Regions from separate parts of the Rummeliibacillus sp. TYF-LIM-RU47 genome, predicted to be linked through region 1. Evidence: riboswitches for the same ligand, from Rfam matches in the RefSeq annotation. Region 1 holds a riboswitch; each other region holds the start of a gene.
What was found. Region 1 has a riboswitch for thiamine pyrophosphate ahead of tenA (thiaminase II). Riboswitches for the same ligand answer to the same signal wherever they lie in the genome.
Positions count from the first base shown of each region.

Region 2: linked by a shared signal. The riboswitch ahead of tenA (thiaminase II) and the one ahead of tenA (thiaminase II) in region 1 are both predicted to bind thiamine pyrophosphate.
Region 3: linked by a shared signal. The riboswitch ahead of thiT (energy-coupled thiamine transporter ThiT) and the one ahead of tenA (thiaminase II) in region 1 are both predicted to bind thiamine pyrophosphate.

Region 1 covers NZ_VVIR01000005.1:122,001-125,283, forward strand. The annotation lists gene thiD (bifunctional hydroxymethylpyrimidine kinase/phosphomethylpyrimidine kinase) at 1-62, opposite strand, end outside; gene thiM (hydroxyethylthiazole kinase) at 62-811, opposite strand; gene tenA (thiaminase II) at 798-1,478, opposite strand; TPP riboswitch at 1,540-1,638, opposite strand; TPP riboswitch at 1,693-1,791, opposite strand; gene F0527_RS15345 (GNAT family N-acetyltransferase) at 1,863-2,291, opposite strand; gene F0527_RS15350 (hypothetical protein) at 2,318-3,052, opposite strand; gene F0527_RS15355 (hypothetical protein) at 3,054-3,283, opposite strand, start outside.
Region 2 covers NZ_VVIR01000003.1:155,583-158,865, forward strand. The annotation lists gene F0527_RS13355 (thiazole synthase) at 1-476, opposite strand, end outside; gene thiS (sulfur carrier protein ThiS) at 478-681, opposite strand; gene tenI (thiazole tautomerase TenI) at 714-1,337, opposite strand; gene tenA (thiaminase II) at 1,337-2,026, opposite strand; TPP riboswitch at 2,130-2,237, opposite strand; gene F0527_RS13375 (hypothetical protein) at 2,403-2,633, opposite strand; gene F0527_RS13380 (tRNA dihydrouridine synthase) at 2,756-3,283, opposite strand, start outside.
Region 3 covers NZ_VVIR01000003.1:42,775-46,057, reverse strand. The annotation lists gene F0527_RS12875 (aminopeptidase) at 1-513, shown strand, start outside; gene F0527_RS12870 (magnetosome magnetite crystal formation protein family) at 785-1,162, opposite strand; TPP riboswitch at 1,289-1,395, shown strand; gene thiT (energy-coupled thiamine transporter ThiT) at 1,520-2,083, shown strand; gene F0527_RS12860 (nucleotidyltransferase domain-containing protein) at 2,170-2,880, opposite strand; gene F0527_RS12855 (DUF2179 domain-containing protein) at 3,119-3,283, shown strand, end outside.

The DNA.
Region 1 (3,283 bases):
TCTGCTTGAATACCTGCTCCTCCACCGCTGTCAGAACCGGCAATAGTCATGGCAATATTCATTATGCTCGCCCTCCTGCAATCTGGTGCAATTGATTGAGCACCTCTTGTTGAACAGTGCCTAACCATTCCTTCTGGCGAGCCTTCTCCGCAACCTTTTTATAGTCTTTCAGAACGTCGACTAAGATAGAAAGATCATTTCTTTCTACTGCTAAGGCTGCTGTACAGATGGCGCTAAGCAAACAACCTGTTCCTGTTATCTTTGTCATGAGCTCATGGCCGCCTGCTATATAATCAATACTTTCACCGTTTGTGGCAATATCCACCTCGCCCGTGACAATGACAAAGCAGTTGTACTGTTTCGCTATAGCCTTTGCTGTCTGCTCGATATCCATCTCTCCTACACCGCTGTCTACTCCCTTTGAGTCCCAATTGACACCTGCGATAGCTGCAAGTTCTCCAGTATTGCAGCGAATAAGATCAAATTTGATTTCTCTCAATAGATTCTTCACCGTCTCGCGGCGAAAGGCAGTGGCACCTACACCTACCGGATCAAGGACCACAGGAATTCCCACTTCATTCGCTTTGCGCCCAGCTACAATCATTGCTTCTTTTGTTCGGCCATTAATGGTACCAATATTAACAAGTAAACCACTTGCAACAGAAACCATATCTCCAACCTCTGCAATTTCATCTGCCATAACTGGCGATGCCCCAATCGCGAGCAGTCCGTTTGCTGTAAAATTTGCTACTACATAATTTGTTATACAGTGGATTAAAGGATTTTCCTGATTTATTTTAAGCAAGCTCATAAGGTGAAAGGTCCTTCCAATTTTCTAAAGACCAGGCCATATCCCAAAACTTGCATTCATAATAGGCACTCATTTGGAAAAATGCTTTCATCTTTTGATGGTCAGCTGGGTTTTCTTTCGCATACTTATTGAGCATCTGCTTTTGGATACCCAGTTGATCTTTAAACTCTTTACCGCTATACAATTCAATCCAATCTCTGTATAACTTCTGTGTCGGTTTTTCATCTTTATACTCTTCACCAATACTTTGGTATAACCAAGGACATGGCAGCAACGCGGCAAATGCAACTGGCAGGCTTTCGTTTAGAACGGCGTTATACATATGGTTAATATAATTATTGTTGGCTGGCGCAGGAATAAGCTCCGCTTGTTCCTGTTCTCCAATATGAAGTTCTTTGAAAACAGTCCGGTGGAGCTCAAGTTCTGCTTCATTTATACTTCTAGCTGATTCAAGATAATAGGCCATTTCCTGGTTCGTCTCTGATTTGGATGCTGCTATTGCCAATATTTTTGAGTAATGCTTTAAATAAATGGCATCCTGCATCATATAAAATTTAAAGTTCTCCATTGGCAGTGTGCCCTGTACTAACCCTTTCACGAATGGGTGTACCATGCTATCATCCCAATATGCATCTGCTTCTTCTCTAACAACTTCATCAAATCTCACTGTTCGTCCTCCTTTAAAGTGGACGTAGACGCAAAAAATCCCTATGAGTAGACATAGAGATTTCATACCTTCATCTGCTCCCTACGTCAGTATTAACTGTCAGGTTCTAAGGGTCAGGTTTTAACCTTCTCAACACTTTCGTGTCCCCCCGCACTAAAATATTTGGTTGGGTACAAAAAAACTCTCCCATAAACGGAGAGCTGCTGTACAAAACGATCATATGTACTTTGCTCCCTACGCCAGTATTAACTGACAGGTTCTAAGGGTCAGGCTTAAACCTTCTCAACACTTTCGTGTCCCCCTGCAAATATTTAAGTTATATTCATCGTACCATTCAACTGGATGCCATTCAAGGATAAAACAAGCATAGCTTTTTACAACATATTAGAATTCTTTCTTAAACACATAGCTTACCTTGTCGTACCCCATCTTTTCTTCATAAAAACGGTGTGCCTTCGTACGTTGCAACCCAGAAGATAAGGCCACACACTCATACTTATATTCTTTAGCCCATTCTTCTACAAATACAAGCAACTCTTCTCCATAACCGAACGAGCGCTTAGATGCATCTGTCACTAAATCACATACCCATATATATCTTCCATAATAAAGTGTAATCATTGGCTGGAATCCGACCACCGCAACTATTTCATCAGAGTCAACGAGTGCATAGAGCTTATACTGTTCCTTTTCCATCGCTTCCATCACTAATTCTACATATGTGTTTATATCTAAATGTGTTCTGAGTTGGCTCATGACCGGAAAGGCATCCATAATTTCATCTTTTGAGTTTAAATTTTTTATCATTTTCATAAAAACACCTCCTAGATTATCGATACTCATTCATAAAGATCACGACTTCCCTTTTCAAAACGTTCTGGAAAGCGTAAAATGATATCCCCGGTTGAAAAGCTTTCTCCATTATTAGTAAAATCAATCGGCTCTTTTACACCAGGCTTGGCATTCGGTCTCCATCCAAAATTAAGCGAATCTCCATCCTCCTCATTTGAGAAGAGCCAATCCATTTGAACAGGTCTAGCATAATCGATGATCGTAGCCCAATCTTCTGGAATAGGGAAAACCCCATATGTCTTATTATGCAATCGCACGTTCTCCGTCATTTGAACTGGTGGAATATAAAGGCCTTTCCTATCCCAGGTGATATAATCCCGCTGTCTCGTTAGATAAAATGTAAATGAATCAACCTTATTTTTATGAAAAATATTCCACACATATACATACTTTGGCCGTTTTCCCTCTTCTATCTTCCATATCATCGGTTCTTCGCGATTATCCACTTCAGCGACTCGCCATTTATTCTTCTTCCAAATCCAATAGCTAAGTCCATAGTCTTTATTCAAAGAAATAAAAGGAACCACTTTATGGCGTTCATCAACATGGATTATGTCTTGTATTATTTTTACGCTAGCCTCAGGGAAGGTCTGATTTATATCCTTTTTCAGCGCTTCCTCTGTTGGAAAAGGCGCTGGTTTTGAATAAGAATAATAGAAGAATAGACCTATAATACCAATAACCACCACTAAAAGAGCAAACATTCCTTTTCTTTTCTTCATACTAATGCTCCTCCCTTAGCACTGAATCATTTAAACGGTAGTAAAGCTGATGCTGAGACGTAGTTATCAGAATTCCTTTTCCGCCTTTTTCTATGTACAGAACCGGTGAGGGAAGCCCACTTCCCCATTTCGGCTTTACTCCTACAAGTTGATAAGGAAAATGTTCTTCTTTTTTGTTAATTTCTGAGGGACTCATCTCATAAAGGCTTGAAAACCACTTATCACTATAGA
Region 2 (3,283 bases), on a different contig from region 1:
CCAGAGCCTATTGGAGAAGCGCCAGGCATGATTGCATGGACGCCTAATTCTTGCAATCTTTTAGCTAGCAATACATCATCCGAGATATAAGGAAGGACAATAAATCCTTCTTTCAATAATTCTTCAGATGCCTTATATGTTTCGAACGGGTCAGGCAACAGTGTTTTTGGGCAACCGATGACTTCGACTTTAATCATGTCACATAAGCCAGATGCCTTTGCCAGCTTGGCGATGCGAACCGCTTCTTCAGCCGTAGTGGCTCCTGCAGTATTGGGTAGCAGTTTATACTTCGCTAAATCTATTTTTTCCAAGAAATTCGGCTGGCTCGCCTCAAAAATATTCATTCTTCTAACGGCAAAAGTAAGGATGTCCGTTCCTGAAGCTTCAACGGCTTCTTTCTGAATATCAAAGTTTGGGTACTTTCCTGTTCCTAATAAAAGTCTTGATTGAAATTCATATGGCCCAATTTTCAACATTTCATCCACCTCCAACAAAGTGTACAATCTCTATTTTGTCGCCATCTGATATAACTGTTTCGAAATAGCGACTTTTGTCTAAAATGTTATGATTTAATTCCATAATGAAAACCTTAGATTCTAACCCAAAGTGATGAATCACATCTGACGCAACCCTTATGTGTGCGGGAACTTCAAGAAGCTCGCCATTTATTTGAAGCTTCATCCACTCACTTCCTTTTACGTGTGCTAATCAATTTATTTTGATAAAGGACTTTCCCTTAACCTCAATTTTGCAGTATACTTTTTCACTGCCTGTACAGGATCGTTTACCAGCATTACTCCTGACAAGACCGCAATCCCTTGTGCGCCTGCTTCCAAAACTTGTTCTACATTCTCCAATTGGATTCCGCCAATCGCAATCACTGGAATTTTTACGTTCATAGTTAATTCCTTTAATTTTTCTAGGCCTCGCGGTTCTTTGTCCGGCTTGGATTGTGAATGGAAAATATGTCCATATATCACATAATCTGCACCGCATTCACTCGCATATATCGCTTCTTCTACGGTATGAACGGAACATCCTAGCCGCAATCCTGGAAATACATCCTTCACAACTGCGATATCCAAGCTATGATTAGCTAGTTGAACCCCCTTCACCTTAGTGACCGCTCCGACATCCAGTCGATCATTGATGAGGATTTTATCCAAAGGAACCCCTTCAGCCTTTAATTGATTTACGATTTCCATTAGTTCTCTCGCAGTTTTTTGTTTTTCACGGATATGGAAAGCGTCGATGTATGGATGAATTTCCTTGGCGATTCCAATCATTTCAGGAATGGGCTGTCTGCCTGTCGAAACAATGTGTAGCTCTCGATTCATTAGCCTCTCACCATCGAATCCTTATTCACGATTGGCCATTCTTCATGCTGATAAGCCATCTCCCAAAATGAATATTCGTACTGGCTGCTGATCATAAAATGCTCGAGCATTTGCATGCGATCTGATTCTGTTACCCTCTCAGCAATCTCATCGATTCGCTGAATTTGCTCCACCACTTTTTCATGAAACCAATCGCCACCGTATGCAGCAATCCACTCTTGATAAATTGGTTGATTTGGCGTATTTCCCTTTAAACGCTGACCGATTTCATCGTATAACCAATAACATGGAAGAAGCGCTGCAATAATATCACCAATATGACCAGTAAATGCCGCTCGATATAGATGAGATGTGTACGCATAGGCAGTGGGAGCAGGCTTAAACTCAGCGATTTCAGCTTCAGTAATTCCTAATTGCTTTGAAAAATTAGCATGCAGACTCAATTCTGCTTCAGCTGTACCCTGTACGTGAATAGCCATGCGGGCCGTTGTGTGCAAATCGGGTGCCTTTGCTCCCGCCAATGCCTGCACTCTGGCAAAATGAGAAAGATAATAAGAATCCTGCAACACGTAATAGCGGAAGCTTTCTAATGGCAAGCTGCCATCAGCTATACCTGTCACAAAAGGATGCTGAAAACTTGCTTCCCAAATAGAATCTGCCTCTTGTCGTAACTGCTCTGAAAATTTCATCATAATCCCTCCAAAAATAGTGTTAGGAAAATGGAATAAAAAAATCCCACTTTCCTTTACGCAAAGAAAGTGGGTATTAGAAATTATATGTACAAAAAATAAAATTTCTGCCGTGCCACTTCCCTACGTTGGTATAAACCAAATCAGGTTCCAAGAGTCTCAAAGTCACACTTTGATCTCAGCCATTCTAATGGCACCCCTAGTGGTAAATCATATGAAGTTTTAGCAACATTCGATATTATCTTAACATTATTGAATGGATTGTCAAGAACATATATGGTGAAATTTAGTAACATCCCTTTCCCCAGAATTGATTGCTGTTGGGCTACCTAATCTAGTAAGGAAGTTTTCAAAAACATTCGTTTTATCATAGTTCTTATAAGTCTTTTACTCTTTCAATAAATGGCTTTCCATCAATTAAACCATGTAGGAATAACTCTTCTGCTGAATGAAATGCTTGGGTAAAAGAATCTTTCGAACGTGTAAGAAGAAAACTCTTTTCTTCAGGTACCCTACTAATCCACCATTCTTCATTCTTATAATCAAATGATAATTCTTGTCCCTCTTCAATGGCTTCTTTAAATTCTTTCCATACATTTTCATCCATATGTAACACCCCTTATTCCTAATATAGTATAGATTCTCTAGGCAACGTTAATAACTAAAAAAGATTATCTCAATCACGGGCTGAGATAATCTTTTTCCTTTTTTAGGTTTGGCTATTGCTTTCTAATCAACATTCTTTACTTCAAAACCATCAATCAGCGCACGCACTTCATCCGTAGATTTCGTGTGCATCAATTGATTTCGCAATTCGCCAGCACCAGGAAATCCTTTGACATAGATCTTGAAGAAACGATGAAGTCCCGAAATGGAACGTGGCACTAGTTCTTGATATTGATCGTGCAAATCTAGCTGATATCTTAAAAGATTTAGAAGCTCCTGGCTGCTATGCTCTCTTGGTTCTTTTTCAAACGCAAACGGATTTTTAAAGATACCGCGACCAATCATGATGCCGTCTATTCCATATTGTTCAGCAAGCTCAAGACCTTTTTGTCGGTCAGGAATGTCTCCATTGATGGTAAGCATTGTGTCAGGTGCAATACGGTCACGTAATTCCTTGATTGCCGGAATCATCTCCCAATGGGCATCTACTTTACTCATTTCTTTTCTTGTTCGCAAATGAATCGAAAGGTTGGCAATATCCTGCTTCAATATATGCGTTAGCCAGTCCTCCCACTCATTTAGATCTGAGTA
Region 3 (3,283 bases), on a different contig from region 1:
TCGTTTGTAGCAAATATGCCAACAGAAGAAGTGTACACAATGCCATCAAAATACGGGGTGAACGGCTTTGTATCGAATACAAAACCGCTTGTTTTCCAAGGTAATGTTATCGATCAATTTAAGCTGACATTCGAAGGTGGAAAGATTGTAAAAGCTGAAGCAGAGGTTGGTCATGATTTGCTGCAAGAATTAGTCAAAGCGGATGAAGGTTCTAAGTACCTTGGCGAAGTTGCTCTTGTACCACATGAGTCGCCTATCTCTGCATCAAATATTCTGTACTATAATACGCTTTTCGATGAAAATGCCTCTAACCACCTGGCGATTGGTGAAGCTTATCCGACATGCTATGAAGGTGGAAGCAGCCTGACAAAAGAGGAGCTCGAAGAAAAAGGTATTAATACATCAATTACTCATGAAGACTTCATGATTGGTAGCGGAGAAATGGATATCGACGGCGTTCTAGCAGATGGCACAGTTGAGCCTATTTTCCGCAATGGCAGCTGGGCATTTTAAGTAGTCATGCTTAGGTGTTGCTATACCTTTTAATCTCAACATAAAGTTCATATAAAAAAACGCCGTATTCCACAGGGAATACGGCGTTTTTAGTGATTATTTTTTCATTGCTTTTTTATCATGTCTTGCATCAATCACTTTTAAGATGATTGGATAAACAACTGGTGCGATTTTGATTACAGTTTTTATTACTTTTCGTAATTGCATATAGTAGCACTCCATTCATTGATGAGCTTGTGTATATTTAACTAATAGCCATATTATCAGTATTTTAAACTTTGAGTACTTTAATTCCTTGTACAATATTCCAAATGAACACGCCTAGCGAAAGGATAGCTTCTACAACAATAAAGATGAGCCATGCTCCCATAATCCACATACCATCATTGGACGATGCATCTGGGCTCCCTGTTTCAAATGAATAACTGTAAAAACCGGCTCCAGCCACCACAGCCATAAATATAATGACGCCAATAATGGTAGGGACCAGAAGAAGAAGGTGAGAGAGTAAAGCGCGCTTAGCGTGCCTTTTCACTTCTTGTTCCTTTACAGCAAAATACACGATGACGGGCAAGATAAATCCAGCAAAAAATATACTAAAATAACACAAAGAAGAGATTACACGGTTATTATTGTTTTCCAATTCCAATTTTGACACCTCCATATATCTATACATACGCACAGGGCTCACTGAAAGATTCAGAAAGATGAAAATTACCATGGCAATTTAAAATCAAATCAAGTACAATAAATGTGTTCAATTAAATACTGATGTATCGACCACGAGGGGAGCCGCAAATGGGCGGCTGAGAGTGAATCCGAAATTCTAACCCTTTGAACCTGTAAGTTAATGCTTGCGTAGGAATGTGGATAGAGACCGACTTATTTCGATGTTAGGGCTATCCTAATGTCGGTTTTTATTTGGGTGGAAATCTTCTGGAATACTTGTTTACGGGAATACGCTTTAGGCAAGAGTGGGCTGCATCGAAATACGGGAGGAAGTATATTGAATAAAAAACGTTTATTAATGATGATTGAAATCGCCATATTTGCAGCGATCGGATTTGTACTGGATAAGCTGTCCTTTAGTCTATGGCCACAGGGCGGTTCTATTAGCCTTGTAATGGTTCCGATTGTACTGATGGCATTTCGTTGGGGGACAATGGCTGGACTCGTTACAGGGCTATTAATTGGCGGATTGCAAGTGTTAATAGGGGGCGCCTATGTGTTAACGCCTTTGCAAGGCTTCATCGATTATTTCTTTGCATTTACTGCTGTAGGCTTAGCTGGTGTGATGCGAGGAATGATGATTGCTGCCAACCGACGTGGCCAAACAGGCAAAATGATCGTTGCTATAACAATCGGAACATTTATTGGCGGATTATTAAAATATGCAGCACATACTTTGGCAGGAGTCGTGTTCTTTGCTGAATATGCAGGGAAGCAAAATGTATATTGGTACTCTATTGTGTACAACGGCTCTTATATGATTCCTGCTATTATTTTAACGATTATTGTCGTTGCGCTGCTCTTTAAATCTGCGCCACGAATAGCTAATCCGAATAATTAACTGCTAATTAAATTAAGAATTCGACATGGTATTAGCAATACAAGAACAAACGCTCAGATACATTCTGAGCGTTTTTTTTTATTAGGTTATTTTCCTAAAGAAAATCCTTCAAATAATCTTCCACCAAATGGTTGCAGGACTTGATCAGTCAGGCATACAATCTTACCAATATCATTTGATTTATAATATGCGTCGAATGCTTCAACAAATTCGTTTGCAAGTTTTTGGTCATGATGAACTAATGAACGAAAAACCCATTTTGATGTCCCAATCCATTTGCCATTACTTCGAAGGATGAACTCACTAACTAATTCGCTGAGTGTGCTCGCAATAAAAATGCCTTCAGCTCTATTTTGACAACCGATTAAATCGTCTAACACATCCGTAACAAAATATCGCTTTATATCTATTGTTTCTTTTGTCCAATCTTCTGGCCCTTGTTCTATTAAGTCTTTGGCTTCCTTTCTAATAGCCGATAATACTCCTGTATCTTTTATAATTTTGCCCTCACTTACCATCCTTGGCATTGTAGGCCTTCCTTCTTTACAGTCACTTACAAAAAAGAAACGATAAGACTTCAAATTATGAACAAACAGTTCAATATTCCATCCAAATTCAATAAGGGATTCTCGATAAGAAAATCGAAAACTTTTGTCAAATATGATGATGTCTAAATCAGAAGTTTCAGTTGCCTGACCTCGAACAACACTCCCAGCTAAGATAGCTCCCTGACAATCATGAAAATGTTTTTCAACAAACTGTAAGGCTGCTTCTATTGGATCAAGTCTATTTTTCATATAATTTCCACCCTTCTTCTTTTAAGGTATCTTCTTCGGCAGAAGCTAAAAGTTTATAAGATTTGATTACCTGAAAATTCTATAACAATTTTATCGTATTTATTCCAATCTTCTTTAATATAGTCTGCTAATATGCGAATCGTAACGGAGCTCAATTCGTTTTTTTAGTTTCATGACTGGGTATGGATTGTAATAAATCTACATACTAATAATTGATTGCGGGGTGAATCTGTTGGAGATGCTTTTATTAATTATTATTATCAATATAGTGTATATGACACTGGTAACATTGCGGATGATTCTTGTGATAAAAGGATATCGAATTGTAGCATCACTGATGTCTGTGGCTGAGGTCTTTATCTATTTGATGGGGTTGAAGATTGTGCTGGATAACTTAGACCGT